Regions from separate parts of the Thalassotalea sp. SU-HH00458 genome, predicted to be linked through region 1. Evidence: predicted binding sites of a transcription regulator. Region 1 holds the regulator's gene; each other region holds the start of a gene.
The links. Region 1 encodes FliA, which starts transcription of late flagellar genes. Its sites were predicted from a motif close to CTAAAGNTNNNNNNNNNNNNGCCGATA; they were not measured.
Positions count from the first base shown of each region.

Region 2: a site for FliA is predicted at 5,143-5,169, ahead of ABXH06_RS07015 (DUF5610 domain-containing protein). Genes of this name have one in related genera too.
Region 3: a site for FliA is predicted at 5,201-5,227, ahead of ABXH06_RS06630 (flagellar protein MotY). Genes of this name have one in related genera too.

Region 1 is NZ_BAABWW010000001.1:198,732-205,541, forward strand. It holds gene ABXH06_RS00875 (ParA family protein) at 1-394, opposite strand, end outside; gene ABXH06_RS00880 (protein-glutamate methylesterase/protein-glutamine glutaminase) at 437-1,561, opposite strand; gene ABXH06_RS00885 (chemotaxis protein CheA) at 1,594-3,705, opposite strand; gene ABXH06_RS00890 (protein phosphatase CheZ) at 3,719-4,462, opposite strand; gene cheY (chemotaxis response regulator CheY) at 4,493-4,876, opposite strand; gene ABXH06_RS00900 (RNA polymerase sigma factor FliA) at 4,940-5,659, opposite strand; gene ABXH06_RS00905 (MinD/ParA family protein) at 5,678-6,520, opposite strand; gene flhF (flagellar biosynthesis GTPase FlhF) at 6,564-6,810, opposite strand, start outside.
Region 2 is NZ_BAABWW010000004.1:538-7,347, reverse strand. It holds gene ABXH06_RS07040 (SixA phosphatase family protein) at 1-404, opposite strand, end outside; gene sthA (Si-specific NAD(P)(+) transhydrogenase) at 449-1,885, opposite strand; gene ABXH06_RS07030 (fatty acid desaturase) at 1,960-3,078, opposite strand; gene fabR (HTH-type transcriptional repressor FabR) at 3,280-3,903, shown strand; gene trmA (tRNA (uridine(54)-C5)-methyltransferase TrmA) at 3,943-5,037, opposite strand; gene ABXH06_RS07015 (DUF5610 domain-containing protein) at 5,196-6,443, shown strand; gene ABXH06_RS07010 (RNA recognition motif domain-containing protein) at 6,540-6,810, opposite strand, start outside.
Region 3 is NZ_BAABWW010000003.1:301,585-308,394, forward strand. It holds gene cysK (cysteine synthase A) at 1-495, shown strand, start outside; gene ABXH06_RS06610 (hypothetical protein) at 678-1,112, shown strand; gene ggt (gamma-glutamyltransferase) at 1,166-2,935, opposite strand; gene ABXH06_RS06620 (tRNA-uridine aminocarboxypropyltransferase) at 2,956-3,546, opposite strand; gene rrtA (rhombosortase) at 3,580-4,185, shown strand; gene ABXH06_RS06630 (flagellar protein MotY) at 4,299-5,165, opposite strand; gene rnt (ribonuclease T) at 5,340-6,035, shown strand; gene ABXH06_RS06640 (hypothetical protein) at 6,095-6,469, opposite strand; gene ABXH06_RS06645 (hypothetical protein) at 6,566-6,810, opposite strand, start outside.

The DNA of each region.
Region 1 (6,810 bases):
GAACGGGTGGACAATCCATTAAGACATAATCGTATTCATCTGAAAGCTTTTGGATGGCTTTTTTAAGAACTAGCCCCATGCCTCCTTTAGCACCTAAAGATCTATCTAATGTAGCTAAGCCCATTGTCGCCGGCAAAATATCAATATTTTTATAGGCGGTAGGACAAAGTGTTTGCATGATTTGTTCTTTGGTCGAAACTTGAACGAATAGATCATAAACACTTAGCTCAAGATCTTCCGATTCTATACCAAAATAATAACTAAGAGATGCATGGGGGTCAGTATCCACTAATAAAACTCTTTTGCCACGTTCGGCTAATAATCCGCCTAACGAGATAGTTGAAGTAGTCTTACCTACACCACCTTTTTGATTTGCTATTGTCCAAACAACCAAAAGTTCACCTATTGTGTTATTAAATTAATCAAAAAATGAAAGCTATTTATAATTAATCTCTTTCAAGATAGCTTTAGAAAAATCAAGTAAGGGTAATTCAAGCGATGAAATTCCAGCATTGGCCACAGCTTGCGGCATACCATAAACGACACATGTTTCCTCATTTTGAGACCATATCACTGACCCTTTGCTTTTTAACATTCTTGAGCCATCACGTCCGTCAGATCCCATCCCTGTTAATATTATAGCTAAAACATTATTAGAAAATATTTTTGAAGTAGAACCAAAAGTTATATCAACACTTGGTTTAAATGCTATTCGTGCAGAATCATCATCTAAAATTTTAATTCTAGGGTTACTTTCCTTCCCTTCTAACACCATTTGTTTACCGCCGGGCGCTAAATATGCACAACCGGGTTTAAGTGAATCACCATCTTCCGCTTCTTTGACGGTTATTTTACATAAGGAATTCAGCCGAGTTGCAAACGCTTTAGTAAACGCTGCCGGCATATGCTGCACCATAATAATAGGTAGTGGGAAATCACTCGGTAATTGAGTTAATATTTTTTGTAAGGCAACTGGCCCGCCGGTAGAAGTTCCTATGGCTAAGAGTTTATAGGTATTTCCTGACGCTTTATTGAAGCTAGTTGACCTTGGTGTCGTTTTGTTAGCATCAAGCGGTACTTTTTCTTTCACACTTTGAGTGCTTCTAGACGTTTTTAACGCGGACGATTCTTTATTAAAACTAGTTCGCGGTATCCTACCAACTTTTTTATTGGCTAACTCTAATACTCGTTGCTTTAATACACTACCAGCATCGCCTGACGTTTTTGCTATCTCATTAAATTTTTTAGGTAAAAAATCTAATGCCCCTGCATCTAAAGCTTCTAGCGTTGCTTTTGCCCCTTGGTGAGTTAATGAAGAAAACATTAAAATAGACGTGGGTGAATTCGCCATAATCTGCTTAACAGCTTCAATACCATTAAGCAGCGGCATTTCGATGTCCATAGTGATGACATCAGGTTTTAATTCTTTTGCTTTTTTTACTGCTTCGACACCATTTACAGCAACATCTATTACCGTTAAGTTTCTATCACTATTAAGGATATCACTGACTCTACGACGGAAAAAACTTGAGTCGTCAACAACCAAAACCTTATAGGCCATTTATCATCTCTTTAAACTTGCTTTATCAGCAATTATGAACGCAATTTTTTATTTACGATGGATTTTTTTGCGTAATACTTCAGCATACTAGGCACATCAATAATAAGCGCAATACCACCATCACTTGTAATTGTTGCACCAGCCATGCCAGGAGTGCCATGTAAAAGTCTATCTAAAGGTTTAATCACAACTTCTTCTTGACCAATTAAGCTATCAACAACAAAACCGATTTGTTGTGCGCCTAACTGAACAATAACAACATGCCCTTTATCTTTAGGTTTATCATCACAGCCTTTCACTAACCATTGATCTAAATAAAACAATGGAATAGCTTTTTCTCGAACAATAATGGTTAATTGACCATCAACTAAATTAGTATTGGTTAAATCTAAATGGAATATTTCATTCACTCCAGCGAGCGGTAAAGCAAAAGTTTGCTCGCCAACAACCACCATCAAAGTAGGTAAAATCGCTAATGTTAATGGAACTTTAATCTCTAAAACCGTACCTACACCCATTTCAGAGTCAATATTTACAGTACCGTTTAATTGGGTGATTTTTGTTTTAACCACATCCATACCAACGCCACGACCAGAAACTTCTGAAATTTCTGTTTTCGTTGAAAAGCCAGGGGCAAAAATTAGATTAAACGCATCTGAGTCAGACATTCTATTGGCAGCATCGGCATCTAAAACGCCCCTTTCAATAGCAATTTCTTTTAATTTTTCAGCATTCATGCCGGCACCGTCATCTCTAATGGTTAATAAGATATGATCACCTTCCTGCGATGCTGATAACACAACTGTCCCTTCTCGAGGTTTACCAGTAGCTTCTCTTCGATCGGGCTCTTCAATACCATGATCAACAGAGTTTCTAACTAAATGCACTAATGGATCCGCTAAAGCCTCCACTAAGTTTTTATCTAAATCGGTTTCTTCGCCTTCGAGAATTAATTTAATTTCTTTATTTAAACTTCTCGCTAAATCACGTACAACGCGCGGAAAACGTCCAAAGACCTTTTTAATCGGTTGCATACGAGTTTTCATTACAGCCCCTTGAAGGTCTGTAGTAACGGCATCTAAATTGGAAACCGCTTTGGTTAAGTCTTCGTCTTCTTTGGTCATTCCTAAACTAGTTAAGCGATTTCTCACTAACACTAGTTCACCTACCATATTCATAATTTGGTCTAGACGTTGAGTATCAACACGAACCGTTGTTTCGCCCTGTGGTGCAGCTGGAGCAGCTTTTTTATCTGCGGCTTTTTTAGCTGGCGCTTTTGCCGGAGCTGGTTTAGCTGCCGGAGCTGGTTTAGCGGCCGGAGCTGGTTTTGCTGCTGGGGTTGGTTTTGCTGCTACAGGTTTTTCAACTGGCTTAGGGGCAGATGGTTTTGTCGTATTTTGCGGAGCTTTACCTTGACCATGCAATTCATCAAGTAAGCTTTCAAATTCATCATCATCAATTTCATTAGAAGACTTTGCCGGCGTGTTTTTACTCTCAATATCAGGAGAAAATGCGCCTTGGCCATGTAATTCATCAAGTAAATTTTCAAACTCATCGTCTGAAATTTCATTACTATCGCTTGAAACTGGTGCAGGTTTTGCGGCAGAAGCGGTCGGAGAGCCACCATGTAATTCATCTAAAAGACGTTCAAATTCATCTTCACTCATTTCATCATTTGAGGAAGAGTCGGTTGCTGCTGGTGTTTCTACTTCTGCCACAGGTTCTGGCTCACTTGCAACTTCTGGCTCTGCACCTTCAGGTGTACTTAATCGATGCAATTCTGCAAGTAATTCTGCATCTGCGGCAACCAGTTCTTCTCTTGCTTGTACCAAAGCAAACATCTCATTAATCGTATCTAATGCTTGTAAAATAACATCCATTAAATCCGATGAAACTGAACGTTGACCATTGCGAAGCAAATCGAAAATATTTTCAGCACCATGACAAACATCGACAAGTTCAGTTAAGGCTAAAAATCCCGCGCCACCTTTAACGGTATGAAATCCCCTAAAAATCGCATTAAGTAAATCGGCATTGTCAGGATCATTTTCTAGTTCTACAAGTTGCTCAGATAAACTTTCAAGTATTTCACCAGCTTCGATTAAAAAATCCTGAAGAATTTCTTCATCCGCTTCATAAGACATCCAGCAACTCCTATTAAAAACCTAAACTAGATAAAAGATCATCAACGTCATCTTGGTCAGCGACCACGTCATCTCTTTCTTTTGCATTAACAATTGGACCTTCAACTAGGTTCTCACCTACTTTAGGTTTAGCTGATTCATCAGCCTCACCAGAAGAAATACCAAAGGCTGTTAACATATTAATTAAACTATCTTCAACTTCTCTTACTAAGTCGATAACCTTACGAATCACTTGTCCGGTAAGATCTTGGAAATCTTGCGCCATTAATACATCGGTCATCAATGCATGCATATGTGCAGTATCGCGGTCTGTCGTTTTTAATAACGCATCTATGTCTTTACATAGCACTTTAAACTCGGTCACCGATAAATCATTGTTCATTAATTTATCCCAGAGCGGGTTCACTGCTTTAACTTGCGCTTGAATATTATCAACGACCGGAAAGATTGATTCTACGGCATCCATCGTTTTATTAGCCGCCTCTTCTGTGCGAGTAATAACGTAATTTAGTCGCTCTTTAGCATCTGGAATATCAGCATTAGCAAGATCGTTCAAGCGAGAATCAACTTGAAAATTCATAAGAGAATCATGAAGTTGTCGCGTTAACTTGCCTATTTCAGCAAATAATTCAGTGTTGATAGGATTCTGAATTTCAGCGATTAAGTCGTCCGCTTTATCTTGCTGCCCTGTTTCTATGTATTCAACAAGCATTTTCGCTTGTTCCAAAGAAACATGCACACCATTATCTTTACTCATGCAACATCCTTACCTGACAGAGAGTGCCAATTATCCTAAGCGTTCAAAAATTTTATCAAGCTTAGTTTTTAACGTTGCTGCGGTAAATGGTTTAACAATATAGCCATTAACACCCGCTTGGGCTGCCATAACAATCTGCTCTTTTTTCGCTTCAGCGGTTACCATCAATACAGGTATATGAAGTAACTTTTCATCAGCGCGAATCGCTTTGAGAAGGTCTATACCTTGCATTCCAGGCATGTTCCAATCAGTTACTACAAAATCAAATTCACCTTCTTTAAGCATAGGTAATGCAGTACTACCATCATCAGCTTCTTGAATGTTAGTGAACCCTAAATCACGCAATAAATTTTTAACTATACGTCTCATTGTTGAAAAATCATCAACAACAAGCACTTTCATATTTTTATCCAAGGCACCCTCCAGGGAGATCATTCAAAATTTTTAAATCTAAAAAACTACTGGTATATATTGTACTTAACTTTGCCAAGATTGCATACGAGCTTTTAATCTATGTAATGCTTGACTATGAATTTGACTAACTCTTGATTCACTCACATCGAGAACTTGGCCAATTTCGCGTAAATTCAATTCTTCATCATAGTATAGTGACAGTACTAAAGCTTCTCTCTCGGGTAAAGTAGTAATGCATTCAGAAAGCGCTTTTTTAAAGATAATTTGTTCTATGTCCTCATAGGGGTCATGATTGTTTTTATCTTCAAATGATTGAATGACATCTTCACTCACGCCGAGGTCATCAATTCCTATTATTTTACCCGAACTTACCTCACTAAGAATATGATGGTACTCATTGAGCGAAATATCAAGTTTTTCAGCAACTTCAATATCTGTTACATCACGACCAAGTTGTGCTTCTAAGGCTTTTATCGCTTCACTCACCATTCGGCTATTTTTATGAACCGAACGAGGAGTCCAGTCACCGCGGCGTATTTCATCTAACATGGCACCGCGGATCCGTATACCAGCGAAAGTTTCAAAGCTTGCGCCTTTGCTAGAATCGAAATTATTTGCCGCTTCAAGTAAGCCAATCATGCCTGACTGAATAAGGTCATCAACGATGACACTAGAGGGGAGTCTTGCCAATAAGTGATAGGCAATACGTTTGACTAAAACGGTATGCTGTTCAAGCAATGCGCTTTTATCAATGTGAACATTATAAGTATTAGCTTTTACCAAAGTAGTCTACTCTTTTGACTAGTTTTCTAATAACTGCTCAATGAAAAATTCAAGATGGCCAGATGGGTGATGGGGAATTGGCCATTTAGTAATTTTACTCGCTAATGCTTTAAAGGCTTTAGCGGCAGGTGAGTCTGGAAACGCCTCAACAATTGCTTGCTGCTTTCTTACTGATTTTCTGATATTTTCATCGAAAGGGATTACGCCAACTAAATCCAAAGCGACATCTAAAAATCGGTCAGATACCTTGGAAAGTTTAGCAAAAAGTTGTTGGCCTTCTTTTGGACTTCTCACCATATTTGCCACAACTTTAAATTTAAAGACATCGTGATCACGACTAAGTAGTTTCATTAATGCGTAACAGTCAGTGATTGACGTTGGTTCATCACACACCACCAATAATACATCTTGTGCGGCACGAGTAAAACTTAGCACCATATCTGATATACCTGCTGCGGTATCAACAACTAACACGTCAAATTGCGTTCGCATATCACTAAAAGCACGAATTAAACCAGCGTGTTCTGACGGGGTTAAATCCACCATAGATTGAGTGCCCGAGGTAGCAGGAATAATATTGATTCCAGCAGGGCCTTTTAAAATAATATCATCAAGCTCACATTCACCTGATAATACATGTGAGAGATTACGTTGAACTCTTAAACCTAGCATTACATCGACATTGGCGAGGCCTAAATCAGCATCTAAGACTAAAACCCTTTTCCCCAATTGCGCCATGGCAATTGACGTATTTAATGAAACATTGGTTTTGCCTACCCCACCTTTACCACCAGAAACTGCTATGACTTTTATTTGATGATTTTCTTGCATTTTTCGTAAGCCACTCGCCTGATCTATCATTAATTTTTTTCTCTATTTTGCTCAATATCTGCGTCGATATTGTTTACATACTCACTGCATGACTTGTTGGCATTGGCCGCCATGAATTTTGGCAATTTACTTTTGTTGCTAATCTATCTGCAAGCGTAACTAACTTTTCAGCATTTGCAACTTTAATATCTTCAGGAACTCTTTGTCCATCAGTAAGATAACCTATTGCTAATCCATTTTGAATAGAAGTTGCAATGATTTCGCCAATACTTAGACTTTCATCAAGTTTAGTATAAATAGCACCCGCTAATGGTACTTTT
Region 2 (6,810 bases), on a different contig from region 1:
ATCAGCGCAGTTAATTGAGGCGTAGTATTGCTATGCCCTACGATCACAGTATTGTTTTTTGCTTGTTTGATCTTACTTGCAAAAGCCTTTAAATCGCGTGGAGAATAACTTTGTACTTGAATATTCAGCTTTTTCGCTAGTGGAGCTGCAGTTTGTTCTGTTCTGACGAATTTTGTGCTGTAGATCGTTTTTATCTTTGCTTGTTCAAGCATAACTGACAGTTGTTCTGCTCGCTTAACTCCACATGGCGTTAAAGGAGGATTTTTCTGCGTCAATACTTTTTCCGCATGTCTGACTAAATACACAGTAAATTGTTGTTCACTATTAGTGTCATTAGCGACGACAGGAGTAGTAAATATTAGAAAACTCATCAAGGTTACTAGTGTAAAAGTAAAAAATTTCATGAGTTTTCCCTAATATTTACCAATTCTAATCACTTATCGTTTTGTTAAAATAAACGATTAAGTCCATTTAATGCGGCTACCCTAAAGGCTTCAGCCATGGTTGGATAATTGAAGGTGGTATTCACAAAGTATTCAATAGTATTACCGCCACCTTTTTGTTGCATGATTGCTTGGCCAATGTGAATAATTTCTGCTGCATTTTCACCAAAACAATGAATCCCTAAAATTTCTTTTGTTTCACGATGAAATAGAATTTTTAATGAACCAACTAAACTATTGGCAATTTGCGCTCGTGCAAGGTGTTTAAACTGAGCACGACCAACTTCATAAGGTATTTTGGCTTCTGTTAATTCTTGTTCTGTTTTACCGACAGAACTAATTTCTGGAATGGTGTAAATACCCGTTGGAATATCAGCAATTAATTTAGCTGTACTTTGTTGATCTATCATTGCATCAGCCGCTAAACGACCTTGATCGTAGGCCGCACTTGCTAAGCTTGGGTAACCAATAACATCGCCCACAGCATAAATATTTTCAACGTCTGTTTGGTAGTGGTCGTTCACTCTAAGCTGACCTCTACCATCAGCTTTTAATCCCGCATTTTCGACTTTTAAGTCAGCAGTATTACCTGTGCGACCATTGGCAAATAACATACAATCTGCCCGCATTTTTTTACCTGACTCTAAATGAACAACAACAGCTTCTTCTGTTTCTTCAACACGCTTAATTTGTTCACCGTGGCGAATTACCACACCATTGTTCCATAAGTGATAACTTAATGAGTCAGACATTTCATCATCAAGGAAGGAAAGTAGACGATCACGCGTATTAATTAAATCTACTTTAACGCCTAAGCCTCTAAATATTGATGCATATTCACTACCTATAACACCTGCACCATAAATGATGATAGAACGTGGGTCATGGGTTAATGATAAAATTGTATCTGAGTCATATACGCGGGAATGCTTAAAGTTAATGTCATCAGGTCGATAAGGACGAGAACCAGTGGCGATAACAATTTGTGCCGCTGTTATTTGTTCAACAGAACCATCACTTTTTAAAATTTGTAAGGTGTTTTTATCTACAAATGACGCTTCACCGACAATGTGTTCCACTCTATTTCTATCATAGAAACCACTGCGCAATTGCACTTGTTTTCTGATCACTGCTGCAGCATGTTGCAAAATATCAGGAAAAGTTAAGTGTTTGGCTTTTTCATGTTGGCGAAATAATGGATTTGAGTTGTATTCTATTAATCGTCTTACACTTTGACGTAATGCCTTTGAAGGGATGGTGCCCCAATGTGTACAACCCCCGCCAACATCTTTATATCGTTCAATAATAGCGACTTTCTTATTTCTTTTTGAAAGTTCCATTGAAGTACCTTCGCCACCAGGGCCGGTACCTATGATGATTGCATCAAAATCGAATGATTGTTTTTTACTTTTTTTGCTTGTTGAAGATGTTTGCTTAGTCAAGACTGTAACCCCAGTTCCTACGGATATAAAAATTTTAGCAGGAAATGGGGATTAGGTAACTAATAAATTGTTTTTTAAGCGAGTTTTTCGATAAAAAATTGCCAACTTTGTTGCTGATCAATTAATCGCTGTTTTAATTCTTTATATTGCGCAACAAGTTCTGAGCGTTCTACGTCTGCGATGAGTTTATCTCGCTTGTTTGCAATTAAGGTTTTTTTGATATCGTAGTAAGCATTTAGTTTATTAATTAAGGCATCGTACTCATGCTGTAAACGTTCAAGTAGTTGTTCCGCGTCAGGGTGCTCACTCAGCTTTTGTTGGCTACGTTTAAGTATCATAGATAATCGTGCTTTCTCTATTTTATCTTCAGGACTTTTCCGTAATTTATAGGTTAAACCAAGATATTCACAGCTTTTAATCAGCCATTTTGTCGGGTCAAATTGCCACCAGCGAATGCCGTTACGATAATCATTTTCAAAGATATGATGAAAATTATGATACCCCTCGCCAAAAGTAAGAAATGCTAAAAACCCGTTATCACGCGCGGTGTTTTTTTCTGTGTAGGTTTGCTTACCCCAAATATGAGCAAGGGAATTGATGAAAAAAGTCGTGTGATGGCTTAATACCAATCGTAAAAATCCAACCAATAGTAGACTGCTGATCACATCGCCATGCCATAAGCCAAACAACAGTGGAATACCAAAGTTAAGGGAAATCGTTAATAACAAATAATGTTTATGTTGCCACATAACAATGGGATCTTTTTGTAAATCCCGCACATTCTCATAATTGGTATATCGATGTGCTTGGTATTCTCTTAGCATCCAACCAATGTGAGAGTACCAAAATCCTCTCTTAGCGGAATAAGGATCGACATCATTATTATCGACATGTTTGTGGTGTACTCGATGATCAGATGACCAATGTAATATACTGTTTTGTAATGCAAAAGCTCCACCTAAAGCGTAGATGATGCGTAATGACCAATGTGCTTGATAAGTTTTATGAGACCATAAGCGATGATACCCGGCAGTAATTGACATGCCACAATAAATAAAACACAACAATGCCATGATGATTTCTGCACTATCAAAACCGTGGGTAATTGCTCTATAAGGCACAGCTATTGCTGCAAATAAAAAGGTGATGACGAAAACAGCGACATTCAACCAAATAAGTTTAGGTTTTTTCATGAATCTTCCGGGTAATCTCTAAATAAAACTTTCAGTGTACACGTGTACGCTATTTTAGTTGTCATACCAGATGAGTCAAGTATTAATTCGACTCTTTAACTAAGTTTGAATAATTCATCAGTTTGAAGTTGCTTTTAAGTGCTAGTAATACACTTTAATTTCAGTATCATATTAAAGGTAGTAATAAGCTAAGGTAGAAAAATGAGCGGAATTCGAGCGCAACAAAAAGAAAAAACACGTCGACAATTAATTGATGCTGCATTAGGCCAGTTAAGTGCTGATCGGAGTTTTTCAAGTTTGAGTTTACGAGAAGTCGCGAAAGAAGCGGGGTTAGCGCCAACATCATTTTATCGTCATTTTTCAGATATGGATGAGTTAGGTCTTACTTTAGTTGATGAAGCAGGGTTAACGCTTCGTCAGTTAATGCGTCAAGCACGCCAACGCATTGAAAAAGGTGGTTCTGTCATTCAAATTTCTGTCCGAATTTTTATGGAGTTTATTGAAAGTAACGGCAATATTTTTCGTTTACTTTTACGCGAACGCTCAGGGACATCGCCGGCTTTTCGTGCTGCGGTAAACAGAGAAATTAGCTATTTTACGCTAGAGCTTTGTGATTATTTACAACAGGCTAATAAATTAGATGCTGAAGTTGCGGCATTACAAGCAAATGCGGCTGTTACTATTGTTTTTAGTGCTGGCTCAGATGCGTTAGATGCTGATAAAAAAGACAGAGAACAACTCGCTTATCGCACTATTCAACAGTTACGTTTTATTGCGCGAGGTGCGATGGAGCTTGCGCAGCGCATAGAAACTCCAAAACCTTAAGTCAGTGGTTGTCCTCAAGTCATTATTAACTATGCTGGTTTAGCGTTTTGTTAAAATCACCCCTGTTTCTATATGATGGGTGTACGGAAACTGATCAAACAAGGCCATTTTTTCTATTTTATGGGTTTTAACTAATTCCGTTAAATTATCCTTTAAAGTTTCAGGATTACATGAAATATAAACCACGTGCTTGAATCGACTGACTAACTCAATACTATCAGGGTCTAAGCCAGCCCTTGGCGGATCTACCAAGACACTGTCGTAGTTATAGCTCGTTAAATCAAAGCCTTCTAGGCGACGAAACTTTCTTTCGCCATTCATCGCTTGGCTAAACTCTTCACTCGACATTCTAACAATATCAATATTTGAAATGTTATTTTGAGCGATATTAATTTGTGCTGACTTGACTGACGTTTTGGAGATTTCTGTACCAATGACTCGATCAAAATTTGCTGCAAGGGCAATACTAAAATTACCGTTACCACAATATAACTCAACTAAATCACCACCTTTATCTCTCGTTGCATCTTGCGCCCACGTTAACATCTTTTCATTTACTTTAGCGTTAGGTTGGGTAAAGCTATTTTCAACTTGCTGGTAGATCAATTCTTGACCAGCAACAGTCAATTTTTCGGTAACAAAATCTTGCTCGAGAATGATTTTTTGTTTTTTCGCTCTACCGATAATATTTATCGGACAAATTTTTGCTAATTGTGCTTTCAGCCAGAGTGCTTGTTGCTGCCATTCATCACTTAATTGTTTATGATAAAGTAAACTAATAACTGCTTCACCGCTTAATGTCGCAAGAAAGTCTACTTGAAAAAGGCGTTCTCTTAACATTGGTTTATCGCGAACCATCGTTAATAAGGCTGACATTAGTTCATTAATTAAGGTACAAGCAACAGGGAAATATTCTACTTTAAATTTTTTCTTCGTTGCTTGATCAAACATGATGTAATACAAATCATCACCATCATGCCATACTCTAAATTCCGCTCTTTGGCGATAATTCATCGGCTCTGAAGTAAATATATCAAAGCCAGAAAAGTTAAAATCACGAAATAAAGCTGTCATATTTTCTTGCTTTTCAAGCAATTGCTTATCGTAATTGATTGGATCTATATGACTAAACATGAAATTACCTTAGGTTTGTTATTAATGGCGCACTGAATAAAGAGCGCAGAGTTTAGCGTTCATCAAAATTTTGTCTAGTATAAATATAGCAAGTGAGCAACTTTCATTAAGTTTTTTGCAATTTTGCCGATAACGTTACACACCTATTTTTTGAGATTATGATGATGAATAAAGTAGATAATATAGCTGATGCACAAATACCTCAAAGAAATCATACAACTAAAGCTCATGAACATCATAGGGCTCATCCATTAGAATCGTATCGACAAGAGATATTAGATAATGTGGCGTTGACAGGTAATGGTCCATTAGGGATGAAGGTTGTTCAACACTCGATATCTATGCAGTTTTCATCTAGCAGCCGAGAGATAATCACATCGGAAGAAATTGATGAAATAGAAGAAAATAACACTTCCTTGTTTGATTTTGAAAAAGTCGCGGAAAACGTTTTGAACTTTATTGGTGGAAGAATTCGTTTAGCAAAAGAAGAAGGAAGTTCAAACGATGAGTTAGAAGCTATGTTTAACCAAGCACGAACTGGGGTGACAAGAGGTTTTGAACAAGCGCTTGGCGAATTAGATGAATTAGGTGTGCTTGATGATGAGCTTACAAATGGCATTGAAAAAAGCCGAGGATTAATTTTTCAGGGAATTGATGAGTTAGAACAATCCTATTTTCCAACTAATAACCAAGCTGAAAAATCTGAAGATTCTGAGGTTTCAAAGTTAGACTCTGAAAATATAGTAACGTCCTTGAATACAGAGCTTTACGCATCATCAAAAAGAACAAGTGATCTAGTTATCACCACACTAGATGGCGACAAAGTTAGCATTGCATTTAGTGATATTCAACATGCAGAAAAAAATGACAGGTATACGAATGACAAAGATCAAGTGGAAAGATTTGAATCTTCAAGTTCTAGCTATCGAACTACGCATTTTAGCTACACGATTGAAGGAGATATTAGTGACGATGAACAACAAGCAATTGCTTCATTAATTAAAGATGTCAATATGTTGCAGAAAGACTTTTTTAAAGGTGATATCGAAAAAGCGTTCGATCACGCTATGAATTTAGGCTTTGATACTGGTCAAATCGCTGAATTTTCCATGGAGTTATATCAGAGTAAAACGACAAAAGTGAGTCAAGCTTATAGCGAAGTGGCAAATGCCGATCAAAAAGTGCTGCCAAGTCAGGAGAAAACATTGAGACCATTGATTGATTTCGTGAAGCAACTGCAAGTATTACAAGATCAAACAGATAGGCTTCTAGAAAATCAAAATGGACAATTTTTCACACTGTTTGAAAAAGTATTCGAAGCTGAGTTTTCTCATTTAGAAAGTTATAAAGAAAATCTACAACAGTTAGAAAAAGTAACAACTCCTTTTATAAAAGAGCCTTCATAAATATAAGCGGCAAGAATTAACTTTAAGTATTGGACCGTCAGCTAACAAAAAGCCGCAAATTATGCGGCTTTTATAATTGAAAATTAATATTTCATCTTATTCATTGTTATCTGATTTCTCTGGACGTTCTTTTGCTTCACGCACTTTTAACGTACGTTGTTGAAATTCAGAGTCGTTTAATTGGCTCACAGCATTATCTGCATCACAGGCTGACATCTCAACAAAACCAAAACCACGTCTTTTACCTGTGTGTTTATCTTTCATTAAGCGTACCGAATGGACATTACCATATTCTGAAAACAATGCTCTTACTGCACCTTCGTTTGCTCGATAAGGTAAATTACCTACATAAAGTGTACTGACTTCA
Region 3 (6,810 bases), on a different contig from region 1:
CCTGAGATTTGGCAAGATACTGATGGCAACATCGATATTTTTGTAGCTGGTGTAGGCACAGGCGGTACAATTACTGGTGTAAGTCGTTATATCAAGAATGTTGCCGGAAAAAACATTACCTCCGTTGCTGTTGAACCGACTGATTCTCCTGTTATTTCACAAAAGCTTGCCGGTGAAGAATTAAAGCCTGGCCCTCATAAAATTCAAGGTATTGGCGCTGGTTTTATTCCTGGTAATTTAGATCTAGACGTTATTGATGCTGTAGAACAAGTGTCAAATGAAGATGCTATGGAAATGGCCCATAAACTCATGAAAGAAGAAGGCATTTTAGCCGGTATTTCTTCTGGTGCAGCCGTTGTAGCAGCCAAACGTTTGGCCGAAAAACCAGAAAATGCAGACAAAAACATTGTGGTAATTTTACCAAGCTCAGCTGAACGTTATTTATCAAGTGCATTATTTACCGATACATTTTCAGATAAAGAACTTGTTCAATAGCAAAGTAAAACTTTCTATTTCAACAATATTGAAAAAGGTGCTTCGGCACCTTTTTATTTTTAAGGTAAAAACGGTATGATTAACAATAAGCTTTTTGTAAAATACTGGTAAATTTAAGCGTAGAAGTTAGACTTTACTTTAATGTATGATATTGAAACTATCAGGTAATAAACTTTTCCATTATGAATAAATATTTTAAAACTTCCTTTTTCGTCCTGCTATTCACATTGTTAGGCTGTAATAACGGTGAAGAGCCTATCAGTGAATTAGATAATCCTGAATTAGTCACCGTGGCATTTTTTAATGCTTTATATAATGAAAAAGATATTAAAAAAGCCGCGTCGGTATGTTCACCGAAACTAGCAAGAATCATTCTTCATTATAAGTCGACAAAAGCCGTTGGCAGACACTTATTCAACATGTCATATGATAATGTTGAAATTGCTCCCGATGATAGTGGTGTAAAAGTGAGAGAACAATTTAAAAATAAAGCGATTATCACTGTGTATTTTGATGGGTATTATAACGACGATAAACTTAAAGATGTTAAACGAGTGTCATTGGTTCAAATTGATGATAGATGGGTTATTGATAAAATAATGAAAGATCCTTTCTAAAAAAAATGGCCTTAATTGGCCATTTTTTTTACTTATTTTTTCAAATGATTTATTTATTGCCCCATCACCTTGCCTTCACGACGCGGATCTGCACCACCAACTAAGCCATTGTTTTTCACTTCTATCACATGTAAACCACTGTTTAAATCTCGCACAGCAATATTATGCCCTTTCGCTTCTAATCCTGATTTCAACTTAACAATTGAAGTGCCTTTCTCCAACGTTGTCACTTTATTTCTATTGGTAATTTTAGGAAGATTTATTGCTTGTTGCGGATCGAGTTTCCAATCCAACATTGCTAAAATCGTTTGGGTTACATAATTGATAATACGACTTCCACCAGGAGAACCCACCACTAACTTAAGTTTTTCCCCTTCAAAAACCATCATAGGCGCCATTGAACTGCGTGGTCTTTTTAATGGTTCTAAACGGTTTGCAACAAGCTTACCATTTACTTTCGGTGACAATGAAAAATCCGTGAGTTGATTATTTAAAATAAAACCTTCAACCATCACCGCTGAACCAAACGCCATTTCAATACTAGTAGTCATAGACACTGCATTTCCTTGATCATCAACAATAGAAATATGACTCGTTGACGGTAATTCCATAGCAGAGTCATCAGCTAAAGCTATACTTGCTTCTGGACTACCAGGTAAAGCCTCTCCCATATCTTGGTGGATATTAATTAGCTTTGAGCGCTCGGCTAAATAATCTTTTGACAATAAACCGGAAACGGGCACATCAACAAAATCGTTATCTGCGATATAACGATTTCTATCGGCAAAAGCTAAGCGTGAACTTTGAGTATATAAATGAGAAGTTTGTACATCTTCAAGTTCTCGTTTATGTAATTGAAATGGCTCTAATTGCGACATAATTTGAATGACAGCAATTCCGCCGGAGCTTGGTGGCGCCATACCGCATACTTTATAATTACGATAAGGACCACAAACAGGTTCTCTTTCTATGGCTTGGTAGTTTTTCATATCCGTCAAAGATAAGCGACCTGGCGCAATCGAAGAATGTTGTACTGCTGAAACAATTTTTTCAGCTATCCAGCCTTGATAGAAAGGTGTAGTCCCCTCTTTTGCCAGACTACGGAAAACCTTAGCAAGTTTCGGATTTCTTAATTTATCACCGGCTTTAATCGCTCGTCCATTTGGGAAAAAATAACGACGTATTTCAGGTAGCTCACTGATCCCCGGATTGAACTGCATTTGAACCAATTTTTCTAATCGAGGAGAAACCCGAAAACCTCTTTCAGCTAAATTAATAGCATCTTTAAATAAAGTTTCCCAAGGTAATTTACCGTACTGTTGATGGGCCTTTTTCAGTGCTGCCAATACCCCAGGGACTCCAACTGAGCGTCCACCAACCACAGCTTTTATCCATGGAATAGCTTTTCCTTGTTCATCTAAAAATAAGTCAGATGTCGCTAACGCAGGTGCTGTTTCTCTTCCATCAAATGTCGTTAGTTTTTTTTCGCTATTTTCCCAGTGAAGAATAAACGTGCCGCCACCGATACCAGATGATTGTGGTTCAACTATCGTGAGCGCTAATTGCACGGCAATAGCAGCATCAATAGCACTGCCGCCTTTCGCTAAAATGTTATAACCAATTTTACTCGCATATGGATTTGCGGCAGCAACCATAAACTTTTTGGTTTTAACTGCTTTCTTTTCAGTAAGGCCAGTGGCAGCCTCTGGCTCCCTGTCTTCTTGTACAAAAGCTTTAGTGTCAAAAGGCTGAGCATTAACTGAATTAGGGTTAAAAACCAATAATGCACTAATACAGGCAACTTGATAAAACTTTACTAACATATTATTCCTTTGTTTTTATATTAATTTTTTGGGACGAATGATAATTGCATTTGATTAAATTGTTTAAATTTTTCCAGTAACCCCACATATTTTTCAGTATTATTTTCCATAAGCGCTAAGCCATAACAACAAGCTTCTAGACTTGATAATGCTCCTTGCTTTTTTGTCTTTCTGATCTGATATTGACCTTGAATATTTTCAGGTAATATCCGATGAGGTAAATGGTGTAATACCTCATTTATCATATAGATCCGAAACGCTTTTTTCCATGTGCCATCAAGTAAAATAATACACTTTATAATTTCATCAGCTTTAACTTCACTATTTTTTACTATCTTTTCTGCTTTTTCTGACGGGTATAATAATGCGATATGACCTTGATATTGTGCTAATACCGCTAAAAACTCTTGATGTTGTGAAATGTCTTCAGCAATGATCACCTGACATGAAGATAAAGATTGCGATAACAATGTTACCGTTCCCTTGCTTTGTTTTACTTCACTGGGGTGCTGAAGTATTACCACATGAATATCGTTTTTCGTCGGATGAATTAAATGACAAATACAACTAACTTGTGGGCGCTGACATACGTTACAATAAGGTCGTGACATAAAATAATAACATTCACTTAAAAATATAAGACTATGTTCCAGTTAAAAAAATTTCCAATTCAAACCACTCATTTACTTGCACCATTACTTTTGCTCATTGTCGCTTTATGTTGTTTTGTTTTTAATAGTCAAATAAGTGAAGCTTTTATCTATAAACGTTCGCTTATTGCTGACCATCAATATTGGCGTTTGTTTTCTGGACACGTTTTTCACACTAATTATGCCCATTTATTATTAAATACGCTCGCAATAATTTTACTTTGGGCTTTACACGGTCAATATTATTCTACAAAACAATATTTCAAGCTTGTTTTCTTCAGCAGTATTGCTATTAGTATTGGAATATATTTTTTTACCCCAGAAATGAGCGAGTATGTTGGTTTATCTGGAGTACTACATGCTTTGTTTGTATGGGGCGCATTAAAAGATATTGAGCATAATGAAAAAACTGGTTACCTATTAATTTTAGGGGCAATCATTAAAATCATTCATGAGCAATGGTTTGGCGCAAGCGAAGAAATCGCGCAACTTATTCACGCCAATGTGGCCATAGATGCACACCTATGGGGAGCTATTTCAGGCCTTAGCTATTATTTACTGTCGTATTTTTCAAAGAAAGTTGACAAAAAACCGGCTTGATCTGATTGGTATCTCATTATTATTAACGGTAAATTTTTCAGTTAGATAGCAAAAGCCCAACTTATCACTAAGTTGGGCTTATCAAAAATGAAGTTAGATTGTCATTATATGCGTTATGGTTTGTCCATTCTGATCACAACGCGCCTGTTTTTAGCACGACCTAATACCGTGTCGTTAGCCGCAATATGTCGTTTTTCACCATAACCTTTTGCTTCAATACGACTCGCATCAATGCCGTTTTGAACAAAGTACTCTCTAATTTTATTCGCCCGCTTTTCTGATGTTTTCTGGTTAATATTACGAGCCCCATAGCTATCAGAAAAACCATCTATTAACACTAACTCTAAGTCAGTATCTAAGCTTAAATATTCTTTGATCATGGCAATTCTTTTTTGAGATGATTTCGTGAACTTATCACTACCAAATTCAAAATTTAAAACCGTATAAGCGATATCATCAAAACTGTAATTTAATAAATTGCCGACACAGCCAATAAACTCTTGATACGCTTTATGAAAACGAGACGTGGATAATCCAACCGCTATTTTATCGTTATCGTTATACCAATCATTATAATAAAACGTCGGACTCATCCCTTGTTCAAGCTCAGATAACATAGTCCAGGCAACTTTTTTTGGTAAATCAGGAGCAAATTGCTTATGCAGTTTCATATCGGCTAACGTTCGACTTGCAATACCGGGTCGCCAATTTGGAGCTACCGCTCTTACTTGTGCTAATGAATAGTTATCAGGCAGACGCAACATATCTAGTTCAAATTCCATATTAGTTTTACGATTGGCGGTACTGTAAAACTTGGCTTCACCATAATTAGGAATTTGGTGCGATAATGTACATTTTAGTCGAGAATCTTTTTTTAACTGCCACTGTGAACTACCTAAATCAGCATGATACTGCCTGATCCCGGCATTGGCCTGGCTAACAAGTATGCTCAAACTTATGGCTATTAACGTTTTTTTCATAACTATTTTATCTGTTTACTGAGCTTCATAAATTTTATCGACTCATTATCAAATAACTTTAACAAATATTTATTCATTCTGGCTTAACTTGGTAAAAAATTCTAGAAAGACTTTAGTTAACTAAGCATTATCTGCGATAATAACCATCGAATTAAAGAAATAAACTAATAATATATGACTGAAGAAGTAAAACAATCACAGAATGCTAACGAGAAAGAAAAAACAGCCTATGCCATGCGTTTTAGAGGTTATTATCCTGTCGTAGTAGATGTTGAAACAGCAGGGTTTAATGCTAACACCGACGCATTATTAGAAATTGCTGCAAGTACCTTACAGCTTGATGAAGAATCAGGTTTGTTTAGTTTAGATGAAACTATTCACTTTAATATAGAGCCATTTGAAGGGGCAAATTTAGAGCCTGCAGCGCTAGAATTTACCGGTATTGATCCTACGAATCCGCTTCGTGGCGCCATCAGTGAAGAAGTAGCCTTGAAAGCAATTTTTAAGCTTATACGTAAAAAAATGAAAGCAGCCGGTTGTCAACGTGCAATAATGGTAGCCCATAATGCTGCCTTTGACCTTGGTTTTGTTAATGCTGCAACTGAGCGATGTAGCATAAAACGATCACCTTTCCATCCTTTTGTGAGTTTTGATACAACAACCCTTTCTGGACTTGCATTGGGGCAAACTGTACTAGCAAAAGCCTGTAAAACAGCAAAAATTGATTTTGATAATAAAGAAGCGCATTCAGCATTATATGACACAGAAAAAACCGCAGAATTATTTTGTTATATCGTCAACAAATGGCAAGCATTGGGCGGCTGGCCACTTAATAGTGATCATGCAGAAGTAGAAAATTCTGAAGGATAGCGAAGCTTATAAACTCACGATTAAAATCAGCTTTTACTATGTTAATTTCCAACATTAATTCAAAATAAAGAAGGTGATTTAGTACGGTTGTTTTTTCGGCAAAGTAAGTTTCTTAACGCTAAAATCAATAAAGTGAACGCAGCAAATTGATAAAATGGATTTACTGTACTCATTAACACAAAAATACCTATTGCTGCATAAGTGTATGGCAAATATTCATAAATTAGTTCAGGAAAAAGATATTGAATTGAGTTAGCCTTGTGCTTATCTAACCGTCGGTGTGCCGAGCGAGAAACTAACACTATACAGGCAACAGCATAAAAAATTCCCGCCGAAAAAATCAAGGCCCATTCGTCACCAAGCACCAGCAAACCACCACTGGCTAAAAAGTACAGGTAAGGTAAATTTTCATAGACTAATTTTGGTAACACCATGATATTTCTCTCCTTGTAATATATTATTAGTGTAGCGTTAAATACCAGAATCGCTAATGATATCTATTATTCTGCTTTCCGTTACAAGCAACTTTTTTAGACATTTTCATCTTGTAGCCATTCCACGTAACTAATAAAAAAACCTTGCCAAAAGTCCGTATTTTCACTGATATGTGCCAATTGCTTTCCGAAAATTTCCAATTTTTCCAAATCAAAAATCGCCGTACTATCTGGAACAAATTTAGGCTCATCTTGTTCAGTAAAATGAAAAAGTAAATCAATACATTCAACAAACCCAGTTAATGATGTAGCAACAAGAGTTGTCTGCCATTGGTGTGTTG